4 regions of the Tatumella citrea genome follow, and region 2 is predicted to be linked to each of the others. Evidence: predicted binding sites of a transcription regulator. Region 2 holds the regulator's gene; each other region holds the start of a gene.
What was found. Region 2 encodes LexA, which represses DNA repair genes until DNA is damaged. Its sites were predicted from a motif close to TNCTGTATGTACATACAGNA; they were not measured.

Region 1: dinG (ATP-dependent DNA helicase DinG) is a predicted target of LexA. The motif match lies at 1,915-1,934, and genes of this name have one in related genera.
Region 3: uvrB (excinuclease ABC subunit UvrB) is a predicted target of LexA. The motif match lies at 2,903-2,922, and genes of this name have one in related genera.
Region 4: umuD (translesion error-prone DNA polymerase V autoproteolytic subunit) is a predicted target of LexA. The motif match lies at 1,977-1,996, and genes of this name have one in related genera.

Annotation. Positions count from the first base shown of each region.
Region 1 covers NZ_CP015579.1:1,369,901-1,374,421, reverse strand. The annotation lists gene dinG (ATP-dependent DNA helicase DinG) at 1-1,890, opposite strand, end outside; gene A7K98_RS21555 (hypothetical protein) at 2,139-2,243, shown strand; gene idi (isopentenyl-diphosphate Delta-isomerase) at 2,306-2,824, opposite strand; gene A7K98_RS06580 (oxygenase MpaB family protein) at 2,888-3,760, opposite strand; gene bglX (beta-glucosidase BglX) at 3,816-4,521, opposite strand, start outside.
Region 2 covers NZ_CP015579.1:3,860,533-3,865,053, reverse strand. The annotation lists gene plsB (glycerol-3-phosphate 1-O-acyltransferase PlsB) at 1-1,300, opposite strand, end outside; gene A7K98_RS18320 (diacylglycerol kinase) at 1,433-1,798, shown strand; gene lexA (transcriptional repressor LexA) at 1,907-2,521, shown strand; gene dinF (MATE family efflux transporter DinF) at 2,694-4,016, shown strand; gene zur (zinc uptake transcriptional repressor Zur) at 4,034-4,521, opposite strand, start outside.
Region 3 covers NZ_CP015579.1:1,348,054-1,352,574, reverse strand. The annotation lists gene A7K98_RS06490 (gluconeogenesis factor YvcK family protein) at 1-795, shown strand, start outside; gene uvrB (excinuclease ABC subunit UvrB) at 798-2,828, opposite strand; gene A7K98_RS06480 (ATP-binding cassette domain-containing protein) at 3,682-4,398, shown strand; gene bioD (dethiobiotin synthase) at 4,391-4,521, opposite strand, start outside.
Region 4 covers NZ_CP015579.1:782,587-787,107, forward strand. The annotation lists gene A7K98_RS03725 (pirin family protein) at 1-650, shown strand, start outside; gene A7K98_RS03730 (LacI family DNA-binding transcriptional regulator) at 872-1,852, shown strand; gene umuD (translesion error-prone DNA polymerase V autoproteolytic subunit) at 2,016-2,438, shown strand; gene umuC (translesion error-prone DNA polymerase V subunit UmuC) at 2,601-3,863, opposite strand; gene A7K98_RS03745 (LysR family transcriptional regulator) at 4,250-4,521, opposite strand, start outside.

The sequences.
Region 1 (4,521 bases), 2.0 Mb from region 2:
ACTGTCTACCGGAGGAAAAGCAATTTTATGGATATGAACCTGAGTCAGCAGTTCACCTTTCAGGTCCAGCCCTTCCGAGAATGACTGTAAACCGACCAGCACACTCTGCTGTCCTTCTTTAACCCTTTGACGATGCAAACTGATTAACCGTGAACGCGGCTGATCGCCTTGTACCAGCAACATAAGCCTTAAATCAGCCACTTCATTCAAAAATAGCTGCATTGCCCGGCCACTGGAAAACAATACCAGACTGCCGGTGTGCTTTTTTTCTTCAACCTGCTGGCGGAAGTAACGGGCCATTTCGGCAATATGCAAAGCTTCCTGGCTAATTTGTGGTTCGTACTGCATTTTTGGAATCACCAGCTTACCCTGAGTGACATGGTCAAAGGGTGAATCCAGCGCAATAAAGCGATCCCCGGCAGCTTCGTTCAGCCCGGACATTTCACTCAACCGACGAAAGCTGTTCAGCGAACGTAGCGTTGCTGAGGTGAGAATGACATGCGGGACTTTCCGCCACAGCAATTTTTCCAGCTGGTCACTCACCCGGATACCGGCACAGTGAAAAAACAACTGACGTTTACCTTCGTGCCATTCCGTCGTCAGCCATTTTGAGACAGGAGCCCCTGACAGCTGCTTTAGTCCCGCCAGCCACCAGAGTTTGCTCAGCGATTCAAACCAGCCTAAAAAACGGTTCAGCTGCAACAGTCCACGGTGAATACGCACAATATCTTCTTTGCCGGTCATCTCTCCCAGCATATTGATCAGATTTTCTGTCAGCCCACGCAAGGCATCGCAAAGCTTAAATAGCTTCTGGCAGCGTTCTGCCGTCTCTTCCGGCAGTTCACCAAGCACAAAGCGGTATTCAACAGAGGTTTCACCCTGCTCAGGTAGCAAGGGAAGCATCTCAGCCACCAGCTCCATGATCAGTTGGCGGACAATGGCGCAATGCTCAGTAAGCCGCTCCGGATTAGCCAGTGGTGGAGGTGATTTGAAAGTAAACCAGCTGCGCAGGGTTTCGACCAGCTTACAGAATAAATCCAGTTGCAGCCCGGCTCCCGCCGGCGATATATCACTGCTCATTTCCAGCGCATCCCGGGCAACTTCTGGCAGATGATGGCCTTCATCCATCACCAGCAGCATCTCTTTTGCTGGCGGCAATACAGCATCGCTTTCCAGAGCCGCCATCACCAGGGCGTGATTAGCAACCACCACATCGGAATGTTCTATTTCTCTGCGGGCAAGGAAAAACGGGCATTCCCGATACCACTGACAATGGTGAGCAAGACAGCTGGTTTTATCCGTCGACATTCGCAACCAGTGAGCATCATCAATCTGCACATTACAGTGATCACGCAGGCCATCCCACTCTCCGCTATTGAGTTGTTTCTGCAACCGGTCAGCGACTTTTTGTTGCCTTTGCCGGGCTTCTCCTGACAAACCGCTGTCATTAGTTGCCGAACCTTCTTCCAGATAAAACAGCAGATCACCCTGAGCATCCTGCTGATCAGTCATGAAACTCAGGTTACGCGGGCAGACATAACGACGACGGCCAAAAGCTGCTGTAAAAGTCAGATCAGGAATAAACTGTTTGAGCAGCGGCAGATCTTTATCGAAGATCTGATCCTGTAAGGCAACATTCGCGGTGCTGATAACCAGCTTTTTTTCGGCTGACCGGGCAATGGCTATGCCCGGGATCAGATAAGACAGAGTTTTACCGACTCCGGTCGGGGCTTCAATTGCCAGATGGCGCCCTTCATCCCCTGACAGTGTTTTGGCGACCTCAGCGATCATTTGCCGCTGAGGCTGACGGGGGACAAAATCAGTCACCTGTGCCTGCAGCTGCTTATACCACTCACCAATCTGTAATTTTATTGCGGGTGTCAGAACCATAACGACCATCGGCTAAAAGAATCAGCCTGTATTTTTACACAGTATTTCTTCTGACGGCAGCCCCGACAGACTATTAGTCCAAAAAAACACGCTGTCCTTCCGTAAAACAATAGCAACCAGTGAAACTGACCATGAGAAAACAGAAAAACAACCAATAAAATGAAAATTCCCGACAAACGCGATGTTAACGTTTATCACAAGTCAGTTAAGAGTTATTATCAATTATCTGAATGAGGAGTGGCATTGAAATGAACCTGCAAAAAATCGGCATTACTTTTCTTTTCCTGTTACTGGCCCTTGGTGGCGTAGGTGGCCTGATGCTGGTCGGTTACAGCATTATCATCACCAGCTGATCATAGCCTGCGGGTAGTTTATCTGAGCCATCATCGTTTCTGCCCGTAAGCCCACCCTGATTCTATGGCCGCTGACTGTCTATGACCTTCTGAATCGTATACAGGAACCAGGGCGTAAACCTTTCTTCATCGCCAGCAATTTCCAGCTGCAATTCGGACAGACTGCTGTAGCGCCATGCATCCGCTTCCTGTGGATTAAGTTCTGGCTGTGCGTCAGAAACCCCGAAAAATATATGTCCATATTCATGTTCAGTTAACCCGTTTTTCAGGGGCAGTTTGTAACTGATTTCGAATGCAGGTTTCAGTGAAAGTGATAACCCCATCTCTTCACGCAAGCGCCTTTCGGCTGCGTGTTGAGTTGTCTCACCGGGAAAAGGATGACCGCAGCATGTATTGCTCCACAAACCACCGCAATGGTACTTATTTTCTGCGCGGCGCTGTAGCAGGAGCTCACCTCTGGCGTTGAAAACATAGACAGTCACCGCCCGGTGCATCAGTCCTTTTTGATGCACTTCCAGTTTTTCCATTTTTCCGGTGGGGTTATCGTCTTTATCAACAAGAATAACTTCTATCACTGGCATAAAATTCCTTAATCAACCTGCGGCAAGTATACACCTCTGCTTTGTGCCGGGAAATTGTTTGCATCAGGGAATTCGTCCAACGCGTCGCATCGCTTTGTGCCAGGCCCCCTGGCGGATTGACCAGCGCAGCAGCGCGGCAATACAGTGCATACTGTAACGGGTAGCAACCTGTTGTCGGGCGCTACGCAATGGCACTCCCGGAACCGGAGTCCATGCCGGCAGCAGGTCAGCTCCTGCTCTGAGCATAATATTCATCACCGGCCGGGCAGCTTTAGACGGTGCTGGTGCAGAAAATAATAACCGGCTAACCTGCAGAGTACGTTCATCAGTACGTAACTGAGGGCGCATGCTTTGCAGATAGTCTTCAACATCAGCCACCGTCAGAGGAAGATCTGTCGCCCCTAACGCAGTACCGGTCAGCGAAGCTTCCGCATAATAACGATTCTGCTCAGCCAGACTGAGTGAAGGATTTTTGTAACGCAGATGGGCCGCCAGAAAACTGGAGGTTTCAGCCACATGGACCCAGCGCAGCAAGCCGGGGTCACTGGCCTGATATCGCTCCCCGTCCGGATTCGTACCTGCAACCCGCAAATGAATACGCCTGACTTTATCAATCAAAAACTCAGCATCCTGGCGGTTGCCAAAGCTGGTAACCGCAATGAACTGGCTGGTCCTGCGTAAACGACCAAACAGATCATTTCGAAAGTCAGAGTGATCCCAGACTCCGGCCAGCGCAGAGGGATGCTGCATTTGTAGCAGCAGGGCAGCAATTCCACCGCACATCATCGATGAAAAATCGCCATGAACAGTCCAGACCATACTGTCAGGCCCGAACAGCCCCGGATCACCTGCCGGAGAAGTCAGATCAAACTCATTCAGAGATAATCCATTCAGCCGGTAGACCTGCCGGGCAATTTTATCGCGTATTACATTCATCATACTTTTCGCAGTTCAGGGCTGAACAATTGCCCTGAACTGACAGTTTCCCGGGTTATTGATAGGTGAACTGCGTTTTCTGAGTACGAACCGAATCCAGGCCAATCATCAGATTGAAACTACCGGGTTCTGCCACATACTTCATCTGTGAATTCCAGAATTTCAGATCACCTTCATCAACGGTGAATGTCACCTTTTGTGATTCACCGGCTTTCAGGTTTACCCGCCGGAATCCTTTCAGTTCTTCGACTGGACGGCTCAGGCTCGCCACCGGATCATTAAGGTACATCTGAACTATGGTCGCACCTTCACGCTTTCCACTGTTGGTCACGGTAACGCTGGCCTGTAAGCTGCCACCGTGTGAGAAGTGGCTGGCTGATAATGTCACCGGTGAGACCGTAAACTGTGTGTAGCTCAGGCCATAACCAAACGGATAGAGCGGTCCGTTCATCGCGTCATAATAATGAGAGGTATATTTATCCGGGTGAAGATAATCGTACGGGCGCCCTGTAGGCAGATGATTGTAGTAAATTGGAATCTGTCCCACAGACCGCGGGAAAGAAACAGGGAGTTTACCGGAAGGGTTTTTATCCCCAAACAGAACATCCGCAATGGCATGGCCGCCTTCAGTACCGCTAAACCAGGTTTCCAGAATCGCATCTGCCTGAGTCGCCTGCTTACTGATATCCAGAGGACGACCGTTCATCAATACAATCACCAACGGTTTACCGGTGGCTTTCAGCGCAGCCAGTAACTTACGC
Region 2 (4,521 bases):
CGACTTCCATTACGTGCTCATAACCAATATAGATGGGGATCAACGTAATTGGCCGGTTACCACCACGCAGCATCGCCTGCAGGGTCATGGTCAGGGTGCCGGTTTTTGGCTCAAGTAACCGTCCGGTACGGGAACGGCCGCCTTCAACAAAATATTCTACCGAATAGCCACGGCTGAATAATTCACCGAGATATTCACGGAATACTGTTGAATACAGTTTGTTGCCTTTAAAGGTCCGGCGGATAAAGAAAGCGCCCAGATGGCGGAAAATCGGCCCGGCAGGCCAGAAGTTCAGGTTAATCCCGGCCGCAATATGCGGAGGTACCAGCCCCTGATGATACAGCACATAGGAAAGCAGCAGGTAATCCATATGGCTGCGATGGCAGGGCACATAGACCAGTTCATGACCGTCCTGAGCCAGCTGGCGAATGCGTTCGCCACCGCTGACATTAATGCCTTTATACAACCGACTCCACAGCCAGCCCATTACACGGTCTGTGATACGAATGGCTTCATAGGTAAAATCAGCAGCAATCTCTTCCATCATGGCCACTGCATTTTTCTGTGCCATATCGTAGGAGATTTTCTTACTGCGAGCCTCATCTTCCACGGCTTTGGCAATGGCTTTGGATTGCAGCAATTTATTGAACAGATCCTGACGAGCAGGCAGGCGTGGGCCTACCGCTGCCAACCGCTGGCGGGAAAAATGGATATGCGCCACCCGGGATAATTTATGGGCAATGGTCTGATCTGTGCCATGCTCATCCGCCATCTGTCGCAGAGAGACTTTTGGCGAAAAGCGCACAAAGCTGTCGCGGCCGAGCCACAGGATAGCGAAGAATTTCTGTATTCCGTTCAGCTCGCGCAGCAGCGGGGTATTTCCGCCCTGAATCTCTTTACCTGGCGCACGACCGAACATCACTGATACCGGAACCAGCTGAACATCCAGTGCCGGATTATTGCGGTGCAAATCCAGGTAATCATGGAATATTTTGACGGTTTCCTGATTCGGGGTGAAATAGGGCAGCAACCGTGGCCCGTCATGGATAAACACATGACGTGGCAGGAAATGACCATCTATCTCAACAGGCAGCAATGGATCAGGCAGATCATGCTTCAGGCACTGCTCCCGCATCGCCAGGAGATCGGCTTTGGAATCATACGGAAATACATAGATAATAGGACGCGTGGGATCCAGACCCAGTTCGGAGACAGGGTCTCCCGGTATCACCTTGCTGTTAACCAGCAAAGATAATGGAAAACTCAGTAATTTATAATAAAGTTTACGCCAACCTGACATAGACAAATCTGCAGCCTCTTATGTTAGCAAAGCGGCGCAAGCATACCAGAAACTGCAAAGAATATCTGTGAGGATGCAAGTAAACATGTCTGAGAATGACGGAAATTTTATCACGAAAAGGAGTAACCCCTGATGGCGGGTACAACAGCAGGATGGCGGCGGGTAATTAAAGCGGCAGGCTACTCGTGGCAAGGATTGCGGGCAGCATGGAAACACGAAGCCGCCTTTCGCCAGGAAACTGTGCTTGCTGTCGTGGCGGTGATTATTGCTGCCTGTCTGAAGATAGACACGGTATCGCGTATTCTGTTGATTGGTTCAGTAGTACTGGTGATTATTGTTGAAATTCTGAATAGTGCTATTGAGGCGGTCGTAGACCGTTTCGGACCGGAGCTCCATCCTTTATCTGGTCGGGCAAAAGATATGGGCTCCGCGGCGGTGTTTATCGCTTTACTGTTGGCAGCCTTTGTCTGGGTTTCAGTATTGTGGCAGTGGTGGTGAGTGGTGGAATAGTAACCGACAGTTGTTTGTTTTATGACGGTTTTTAGTTTTCATTTCCCAAATACCTGTATATACTCACAGCGACTGTATAAACAACCAGGGGGCGGGATGAAAGCATTAACCAGCAGGCAGCAGCAGGTCTATGACCTGATTCGCGACCATATTCAACAGACAGGGATGCCACCGACTCGCGCTGAGATTGCTTCCCGACTGGGATTTCGCTCCCCTAATGCTGCTGAGGAGCATCTGAAAGCTCTGGCCCGCAAAGGCGTGATTGAGATTGTTTCAGGTGCCTCACGTGGCATCCGGTTATTGATGGAAGAAGAGACAACCGAAGGACTGCCACTGATTGGACGGGTTGCGGCAGGTGAGCCACTGCTGGCTGAGCAGCATATTGAAAGCCATTTTCAGGTGGATCCGGCCCTGTTTAAGCCAGCGGCTGATTTCCTGCTGAGAGTCAGCGGTACATCGATGAAAGACATTGGTATTATGGACGGTGATCTGCTGGCTGTTCATAAAACCCAGGATGTGCGAAACGGTCAGGTAGTGGTTGCCAGAATCGACGATGAAGTCACGGTTAAACGCTGGAAAAAGCAGGGTAATACCGTACATCTTCTGCCGGAAAACAGTGAGTTTTCCCCTATTGTTGTCGATGTCCGTGAACAAAACCTGACGGTAGAAGGCCTTGCTGTTGGTGTTATTCGCAACGGTGAATGGCTGTAAACTACAGTCATCTGTTCCGGTATCCGGTTTTTCGGCCGGTACTGTAATCCCGGCCATGCGGGGCGTTCTGAAATAGCGACCCCGGGCCCGAAATTTTCGGGCCTGCCTGTCTTAGTCAGTTTTCTGTGAAATAACCTATTCCCCGTCGCCGTATTCAGCTGCAGGATAATCCATGTCTTTTTTTAACCGTACCGATAAACAGCTCTGGCGACTGGCGTTGCCAATGATTCTGTCGAATATCTCCGTACCGTTGTTGGGACTGGTTGATACTGCAGTCATTGGTCATCTGAACAGTGCGGTGTATCTGGGTGGAGTTGCAGTAGCAACCACCATTACCAGCTTTCTGTTTATGTTATTACTTTTCCTGCGAATGAGTACCACGGGGCTGACGGCTCAGGCCTGGGGTGGAAAAAATAACCCGGCGCTGGTCCGTGCACTGGTGCAACCGATGATTGTCAGCCTGCTGGCAGGTGTGCTGTTTTTATTGTTTCGGCAGCCGCTTAGCCATCTTGCCACTCTGGTTATCGGTGGGGATCCGGCTATTTTGCAGCAGGCTCGCGAATTTATTGATGTTCGCTGGCTAAGCGCACCGGCGACTTTTGCTAACCTGGTTATTCTGGGATGGTTGCTGGGTGTTCAGTATGCCAGAGCACCTGTCATTCTGTTGGTCGCGGGGAATCTGGTAAATATTATTCTGGAGTTGTTGCTGGTTCTGCATCTGCACATGGGGGTGCGGGGCGCGGCCGGGGCAACAGTGATTGCCGAATATGTGACATTGCTGACTGGTATGGTGCTGGTGTGGCGGGTGCTTAACCGTCAGGGAATTCAGCTGCGTTCATTACCGGGCGGTTGGCGGGGAGACATCAAACGGGTACTGGGCCTGAACCGTGATATTTTGCTGCGTTCATTGCTGCTGCAGATCTGTTTTGCCTCGCTGACGATGACAGGAGCCAGACTGGGAGGCGACATTGTCGCGGTGAACGCCTTGCTGATGATGTTTCTGTCGTTTACCTCCTATGCGCTCGATGGATTTGCTTACGCAGTAGAGGCAGTTTCTGGTGAGGCCTATGGCGCCCGGCAATCAGGGCGGTTACCGGAAGTCTGGCATGCTTCCTGCCGTCAGGCCGGGATCGTGGCTGTGGCATTCTCACTGATTTATGCACTGGCCGGACCCTATATTGTCAATATGTTGACATCCTTACCCTCGCTACGGCAACTGGCCGATCACTATCTGATCTGGCAGGTTATTTTACCAATCGCAGGGGTAGGATGTTATCTGCTGGACGGTTTATTTGTTGGTGCTACCCGCGGTAAAGAGATGCGGAACAGTATGGCGGTAGCTGCTGTAGGTTTTGGCCTGACGCTGTGCACCATCCCCTGGCTGGGAAATCACGGAGTATGGCTGGCTTTGTGTGTGTTTATGCTGCTGCGCGGGATCACTTTGTGGCGACGCTGGAATTACCATCAGCGCCATCAGAGCTGGTTTGCTCCCTGAGAAACGTCAACGGGTGACTAACGTCCGGGGCGCTTTTTTGTTTCAGTAGTATGATCATGCTGGCAATGGTCCGGGGTCTCACAGGCCGCAATTTCTGCGCATTTTTCGCATAAGCCATGCACTTCTATGACCGTATGACGCAGCGCAAATCCCGCCAGTTTAGCCTGGGTACCAATCAGCTTTTCTACGCCTTCAGCATGCCGTTCACTGACCGAAGCACAATGGTCGCAAATTAACATCACCGAAGTGTGAGATGGGTGTTCAAAATGCGGGCAGACCACGTAACTGTTGTTGGAGGCCACCCGGTGAATAAAACCCTGCTCCAGCAGGAAATCCAGTGCGCGGTAGACTGTTGGGGGTTTAGCCTGCGGTTCACTAATCCGTAGTTTATCCAGCAGATCATAAGCACTGATCGCACCATACTGTTCAGCCATCAGACGTAAAACTTCAGCACGCTGGGTCGTCATACGCACCCCACGCTTCATGCAAAGGTTCTGCGCCTCAG
Region 3 (4,521 bases), 2.0 Mb from region 2:
ATCGTTACTACCACAGATAACGGAGGGTCTACCGGCAGAATTCGTCGTTCCGAGGGTGGTATCGCCTGGGGAGATATGCGTAATTGCCTTAACCAGCTGATCACGGAACCCGGCATTGCTTCTGCGATGTTTGAATACCGCTTCAGTGGTCAGGGTGAACTGGCAGGACATAATCTGGGTAATCTGATGCTAAAAGCGCTGGATAACCTCAGTGTCCGGCCACTGGAAGCCATTAACCTGATCCGAAATGTGCTGAAAGTGGATGCATTTTTAATCCCAATGTCCGAACAACCGGTGGATTTAGTGGCAACCGATCGCCAGGGGAATGCTGTTTACGGTGAGACTGCTATCGATGCCATGAGTGAAATTCCTGCCACTCTGGAATTATTCCCTGATGTCTCGCCAACCCGCGAAGCTCTGGAAGCTGTGGCAGAAGCTGATCTGATACTTATTGGTCCGGGGAGTTTTTACACCAGCCTGATGCCGGTGTTATTGATGGAACAGATGGCCACAGCGCTGCGTCGCACCCCGGCAAAAATGATTTTTATTGGCAATCTGGGTAAAGAAAAAAGCCCTGCCGGTTCACTGACTGTGAGCGATAAGCTGCAATACATCGAACAGGTGATAGGTCGAAAGGTGATTGATGCCATTGTCGTCAGCCCTGCGGCAGATATCAGTCACCTTGAAGGGCGTCATGTCATTCAACATCCTCTGGAAGCCGGGGACATTAAATACCGCCATGACCGCCACTTATTGCATATCGCCCTGGAACAGGCAGTACAGAGCCTCGGTTAATATCAGGAAGCTGCAATAAACAGAGCACGGATTTCATGCAGTTCATCACGAACACGTGCTGCTTCCTCAAACTCAAGGTCCATTGCATGTTTATGCATTCTGGCTTCCAGTTCGGTGATTTTTTTCTGCATCGCCTGTGGGGTCAGCGCAGCATACTGACCACTGTTCTCAGCAGCACGTCCAGAACTCTGGCGTTTATCATGCGATTTACCTTTGCTCCGTCCAATCCCCTGACCCAGTTCCAGAATATCGGTCACTTTCTTGTTGAGCCTTGTCGGTACAATACCCTGAGCCGTATTCCAGGCTTGCTGTTTCTCTCTGCGACGTTCAGTCTCTTCTATGGCCCGACCCATTGAAGGCGTAATACGGTCTCCGTAGAGAATCGCTTTACCGTTAATGTTACGTGCTGCACGCCCAATTGTCTGAATCAGAGAACGTTCCGAACGTAAAAATCCTTCTTTATCCGCATCGAGAATGGCTACCAGAGAAACTTCTGGCATATCCAGCCCTTCCCTTAAGAGGTTAATGCCCACCAGCACATCGAATTCCCCTAAGCGCAAATCACGAATGATCTCCATTCTTTCTACCGTATCGATGTCAGAGTGCAGATAACGTACCCGTTCTCCATGCTCCTCAAGGTATTCCGTCAAATCTTCAGCCATCCGTTTGGTCAGCGTAGTCACCAGTACCCGTTCATTAATTTCTGCCCGTTGACGAATTTCCGACAACAGATCATCAACCTGAGTCGCCACCGGCCTGACTTCAATAATCGGGTCGAGCAACCCTGTCGGCCGTACCACCTGATCAATCACCTCATCGCCGGATTTTTCCAGCTCATAAGCGCCGGGTGTTGCCGAAACATAGATTGTCTGTGGAACCAGCGCCTCAAACTCCTCAAATTTCAGAGGGCGGTTATCAAGAGCAGATGGCAGGCGGAAACCGTATTCAACCAGATTTTCTTTTCGCGCACGGTCACCACGATACATCCCGCCAATCTGCGGTATCGTCACGTGGGATTCATCAACAACCAGCAAACCGTCTGCCGGCAGATAATCAAATAAAGTTGGTGGCGGCTCTCCGGGACCACGTCCGGACAGATAGCGGGAGTAGTTTTCGATACCCGAGCAATAGCCCAGTTCATTCATCATTTCCAGGTCAAACTGAGTTCGCTGTGCAATACGTTGCTCCTCGAGCAATTTATTATTCTCCAGCAACACCCGGCGCCGGTCCGCCAGTTCAACCTTAATTTCTTCCATCGACTCGATAATACGTTCCCGGGGGGTGACATAGTGCGTTTTGGGATAGACGGTGTAACGTGGCACTGTCTGTGCGACCTGCCCTGTCAGCGGATCAAAAATCGACAGACGCTCTACTTCATCATCAAACAGCTCAACCCGCAGTGCAATTTCGTCTGATTCCGCAGGGAAAATATCAATAACTTCGCCACGCACCCGAAAAGTACCGCGCTGAAATGCCTGATCATTGCGGGTATATTGCAGTTCTGCCAGACGGCGCAAAATACTGCGTTGGTCAATAATCATCCCACGGCTGAGATGCAGCATCATTTTCAGATACAGATCAGGATCACCCAGTCCATAGATTGCCGATACCGATGCCACCACAATGACATCCCGACGTTCCAGTAATGCTTTAGTCGCCGACAATCGCATTTGCTCAATATGTTCGTTGACCGAGGCATCCTTCTCTATGAAGGTGTCTGAACTGGGAACGTAAGCTTCAGGCTGGTAATAATCGTAGTAAGAGACAAAATATTCGACAGCGTTATCAGGGAAAAAGGCTTTCATTTCACCGTAAAGCTGGGCAGCCAGTGTTTTATTCGGAGCTAGCACCATGGTCGGACGGTTAAGGTCAGCGATGACATTGGCTATTGTGAATGTTTTCCCTGAGCCGGTCACTCCAAGCAATGTCTGGTGCGCCAGTCCGTCTTCCAGACCCTCTTCCAGCCGCCGGATAGCCTCTGGCTGGTCACCGGACGGTTTAAATTCGGAGTGAAGTTTGAAAGCCTTGCTCATCGTTTGATCACCTGTCGCTTTTTTTCGGGCGGGCTGAATAGTTTACTCACTGCCCCAAAATATGCCAATCAAAATACTGGATATGCAGACAGCTAATGTGAGATAAATAGCGTGAGTTACGGAATTCTATACGAATTAATTTTCATCCACCGGGTGATAATTTTCAGCCTGAAGGGTTATCCACTGCCAACCCAGCTGCAAATTGGTTTGTCAAGTTAATGTAACAAATTGTCCTTAGAATATCCGGGAGCTAACCGCGCAGGGTTGCTTTTAATTAACTATTTGAAAGAACAGAATTATTATTAAAAGTCCGATTTACAGCCAGCCTGATGCCAGGCCGCATATTTCCTTGGGTTAGCACTGTTTTAAGATGCTAATGCACATAGTTATCCACAGGAATGGTGGATAACTGATTTTAGCCCTGACAGCATCAGCTGTGCATAAAATGCCAATACCCTCCCGGGCGACCCAAAAAAAATTTTTTCAGCTTTTTTTTTGCGAAACTTCTGCGTTTTTCAATTCGTTGCCGCCATCGCTTTTTTCGTTATATTTGACTGCAATCAAGTAGCTCTCTTCAGATTTTCTGCCTTTTTCCGGGTCAGAATGCACCGTAAAACTTTCCGGTTAGCACCTACAAAGTGCAATCTCACCTCAGGCAAACCTCCGGTCATAACGAACCGGGATTCACATCACAGACCCGACGCGATTTCCCACTATAAAAGGCAATTATTTCATTACTGGCCTGATTATTGCTTTATTCAGTATAAAGCTGTCGCCTGAAGGAGAGATGGCGCGAAAGTCACAGGACATTCGCTCATTGGCCTGGCGTTACCCACACAGAGGAGTGCAACAGATGCTGAGTTTACGTGCAATCAATCAGTTTTATGGTCAAAATCATATTCTTTGGGATGTAGATATGGACCTGATGCCCGGCACCTGCACTGCTGTGCTGGGCCAACCTGGAATGGGAAAAACCACCCTGGTTAACTGCATTATGGGTTATCTGCCAGTCAACAGCGGCACGATCACCTGGCAGGAGAAGAACTCCCCGCCAAAAGATTTAAAGCAACAACCCTCTGAGCAACGGGCCAGAATGGGTATCGGTTATGTTCCTAAAGGCCGGCAAATATTTTCACAAATGAGTGTGGAAGATAATCTGGTAATTGCTCTGAAAGCCGCCCAAAGCACCCCGCCCCATGCTATACCACAAATGATTTTCGATCTTTTCCCGCATCTGTATGATTTACGCCATCAACGCAGTGGTGATTTATCGCTGGATCAACAACAACAGCTGGCGCTGGCCAGAGCTCTGGTTCTCGAACCGAAGTTGCTGATTCTGGATGAGCCAACTGAAGGTATGTCCCCGTGGCTGGAAGAAGATATGGGCAATCTGCTACGTTGCCTGAATCATGAATATGGTATGACCATCTTATTACTCGAACAGCGGGTATCCTTCATCCGTCGGGTAGCCGACTATTTTCTGTTACTGCATCGCGGACGCAACGTAGCAAACGGCCGGGTCAATCAACTGGATGAAGGAATGATTAATAAATGGATGACTGTCAGCTGATACCTTCAGGCAAACTGATATATTTCCCGCAGGCTGCAAACTGCTGTTCACTGGTTAACTGCGGGATTTCACCGAGCAACGGGGCAGGCAACCGTTGAATGAGTGTTTGCAGGTAGGGCTGAT
Region 4 (4,521 bases), 1.4 Mb from region 2:
TTCCCGGGCGCGAGGATCCCTCTCTGGGGCCGCTGAGTATTATCGATCACAGTAACCTGCAAACAGGTACCCTGGTCAGTATGCATCAGCATCAGAATGATGAAATTCTCAGCTATCTCTGGCAGGGCTCAATGGTGCACGAAGATCAGCAGGGTAATCGTGTGCCGCTGTCGGCCAAAAAGCTGATGATGATGAATGCCGGTGAAGGGAGCTGGCACGAAGAATCAACACCAATTGTTCCTGCGGAACTGCTGCAGATTTTTATCCGTCCCTGCGCGGCAAATCTGCCGCCCCGGGTGCAGTTTATGGATCGCCCTCAGGGAGTGATCACCGGAGAATGGACATTGCTGGCTGGCCCTGAAGGTGAAAATGCCCCTCTGGATATCCGCCAGCAGGTGTTTATTTATGATATCAGGCTGGAGCACAAAGATAAGGTTGCCATTCCGTCACGGCCGGGGTTTGCGCAATATCTGTATGTGATGGACGGTGAAATCGATGTAACCGGTCCGCCACTGTATAAAGGTGATGCAGTCTGTAGTGAAGAGGGAGAATTACCGGCAGTGGAATCTACCGGAACTTCGACTCTGGTCTGTTTCCTGGTCCGGCTGGATGCTGTCGCGGTAACCGACGGGATCATCAGCGGTTCGTAAAATACTGACCGGCGGTTACCCGGGACTCCTGAGTGGAGGATTGTGTCATCGCCGGTAAAGGTTTTTTTTTCCGTTCACATCCGACGCCATTCCGTGTAGGGCAAGGCCTGGCACTGAATGGCTCGTGTCTGACGGCAGGAATCTGCTGCCGTTCGTACCTGCAGTTCTTAAACTGTGCTAGCCTCTGATTAATCAATTGATCGCAGGATGGCGGGTCTTTTATGTCGATACAAAAAATAGCCAGGCTGGCAGGTGTATCTGTTGCCACGGTTTCCCGTGTGCTGAATAACAGTGACAGCGTAAAAACCAAAAACCTTGAACGGGTGCTGGCAGCCATCCGTGAGTGTAACTATCAGCCTAATTTGTTGGCTCGTCAGCTGCGAACCTCACGTAGTTCCATGATCCTGGTGATGGTTTCTGACATCGGCAACCCGTTCTGCGCCGATGTGGTTAAAGGTATTGAAGAGCAGGCTGAAAAGAATGGTTACCGGATACTGCTATGTAATTCCGGCGCCGATCCGCAACGTTCCCGTTCGAGTCTGGCTTTGCTCTCGGGAAAAATGGTTGATGGTATTATTACCATGGATGCCACTTCCCGGTTACCGGAGCTGACGAACCTGATTGGACGGATGCCCTGGGTTCAGTGTGCTGAGCATGCCGATGCCGGTGATATTTCCTGTGTCGGCATTAATGATCATGATGCTTCTGGTCATGTGGTTCGCTATCTGTTGTCACAGGGTTACCGGCGGGTAGCATTGATCAATCATGATCTGAATTATAAATATGCCCGTTTTCGTGAGGCAGGTTATCTCGATGCACTGCAGCAGGCCGGTAATGACTTTAGCGCCATAGAATATGCCAGCGATTTAAGTTTTGCTGCCGGTAAGGCGGCCATGGATAAACTGCTGAAAACAGAGCCACGGCCTGATGCTGTATTTGCTATTTCAGATACCCTGGCAGCAGGGGCGATGTGTGCCATTCAGGATGCCGGGCTTGCCATTCCTGACGATATAGCAATGGTAGGTTTCGATGGCATTCCACTGGCTGAGATGGTTTCCCCGCAACTGACCACCATTGAACAACCTTCGGCAGATATCGGACGTCAGGCGGTCAGCTTATTGCTGAATAAAATTGATAATCCGGACAGTAATGCTGAGAGGCTGGTTCTGGACTGGCGTCTGGTGGTTCGGTCCAGCAGCTGAATATCCGGCACTTTCCCGGGGCCGGCGGCTCCGCTGATGAATAATATTCGGAAAATATCCTGTTTAGTCATTTGGTTGACAAAAATCCGAATTCGCCATCTTGATCTGTTTTGCTGATTAACGTTACTGTATATATATACAGTTAATTTCCGGGAGCCCGGTTATGAAGTTTTATCAGCCCGCAGAGATCCGCGCGATTCTGGAACTGCCTTTTTTTATCAGCCGCGTCCCTTGTGGTTTCCCGTCACCGGCACAGGACTACATCGAACAAAGGATCGATCTGAATCAGCTACTGGTGAATCATCCCGGGGCGACTTATTTTATCCGGGTGAGCGGCGATTCCATGACAGAAGGCGGGATCGATGACGGGGATATGCTGATTGTTGATAGTTCGCTGACTGCCGGACACGGGGATATTGTGGTGGCTGCGGTCAGCGGTGAATTTACAGTAAAACAGCTGATGCTGCGTCCTTCCCTGCATCTGCGGCCAATGAATGCCAGGCATGCGGAGATAGCCATTACTGATCCTGATCAGTTTGAGATCTTTGGGGTCGTCAGACATGTGGTAAAAACCTTCGGCCAGTAAAGGCGAAGAAAGCGGACAGGGCTATGGAGGAGGCTGCCAGCCCGGGAAAAGCTGCCTTTTCTGCAGGCGTTACTGATATCTCAAACTCCATCCCCCCTGAATATCCTTAATGGCTGCCCTCTCTAAGAGATTTCCGCCATCGGGGAGCTGGATAACGATCGGTTACTTCGCCACAGGCAGATCGGCATAGCGTGTGGTATAGGCAGGTGACAGCATATCGCGCTTCATTGACCAGCTTTTGATAATTCCCTGTCCGGCGAACCATAACTTGCCTTTACCACTCTGATTCAGCCCGTCGATAACACGCATCAGCGCTTCACTGTTGGCCCGGGGGGCGTATTCGTCAAACAGGTTGAGCTGTGATACTCCCTGGCTGAAAAAGTCCCCCAGTACCACCCCGGCTTTCATATAGCGATGCCCGTCGCGCCAGATATTTTCCAGAGCATTCATTGCGATACGAACAATATCGCGGGTATCGTTGGAAGGCGTCAGTAGTTTTCCGGTGGCCTGATTACCGTAAAATGTTTCGCCAGCGGCGTGGGGGCTGGTGCGGATAAATACGGTGATCTGTCGGCAGTACTGCCGTTCACCGCGCAGCTTTTCAGCAGCGCGTTCAGCATAAGCACAGACAGCCTGACGCATAGCAGTGAATTCGGTAATACGGGTACCGAAAGAACGCGAGCAGATGATTTGCTGTTTTACCGGGGCAAACTCTTCCAGTTGCAGGCAGGGTTCACCACGCAGTTCACGGACCGTGCGTTCGAGCACCACGTTAAAGTGTTTGCGGATAATCCAGGTACTTTGTTCCGACAGATCTTTAGCGGTGATAATCCCCATGGTATTCAGCTTGCGGCTAATTCTGCGGCCAACTCCCCAGACTTCCTCTACCGGCACCAGCGACATCAGTTTACGCTGGCGTTCGGCATTCGATAAATCCAGCACACCACCGGTCTTTGTCCATTTCTTCGCGGCATAGTTAGCGAGTTTGGCCAGTGTCTTGGTTGGCGCGATGCCAACACCTACTGTCAGGTGTGCTTCCTGTTTCACCCTCCGACGAATATCATGACCGAACTCCTCCAGATTCCTGCAATTTCGGATACCACTCAGATCCATAAAGGCTTCATCGATCGAATAGATTTCCACCGAAGGGGCCATACTCTCCAGGATCGACATCACACGATCACTCATATCGGCATACAAGGCATAATTTGAGCTAAAGACATAAATGTTATGCTTTTTTATCTCATCTTTTAGCTTAAAGTACGGAACGCCCATCGGAATATTTAGCTTTTTCACTTCGGCACTGCGGGCAATGATGCAGCCGTCATTATTACTCAGCACGATCACTGCTTTTCCCCGCAGATCCGGCCTGAATACCCCTTCACAGCTTGCATAGAATGAATTGACATCAACCAGCGCAAACATAAGCCCTCCGTGATATTGGTAACTGAAAAGATCGCTTCGTCATCAGCCGGATAAACCGGCAGATAACATCGTTGGCCGGATAACAGCAAGCGGGGCTGACGGGAAAACGGCCCTTCAGGTTGTCAGTGGTTGTGATAAAGAAGCTCATTTTTTGTTCGATTTATACTGTTTGTATATACAGTATTTGCCGATGGAAAAAACGGGTCAAGTCTCTTATGGAACAAGACAGCAAAGCTTTTGGCGGGTAAGGGAATTTAGCGGGCAGGGCGATACCCGGCAGCAAAAAAGTGGCAAATAAAAGGGCCCGTTCAGGGCCCTTATAAAAAGAGTACAGAGAGACAGTTAGTGTTTTTTACGGCGCCAGTAACTGACAGGCTTTGGCTGTCTCAGATGGCGATAGCAAACAATAATTCCCGCAACCAGCGCTGCCCGGCATCGCGGTGTGATCTGTCATGCCAGACCACCGTTTTGGTAAAACCTTTAATGTCCAGCGGTGGCTGCAACACTTTCAGCCCGGGCAGATTCATCGCCAGCCGGCGCGGGACCACACTAATCAGATTACTGACACGGAGAATTTCTGGCAGTACCAGAAAACTGCAGACCGAAAGAGTAACCCGCCGGGAACGGCCCAGCGCATCAAGAGCCTCATCAGTGACGC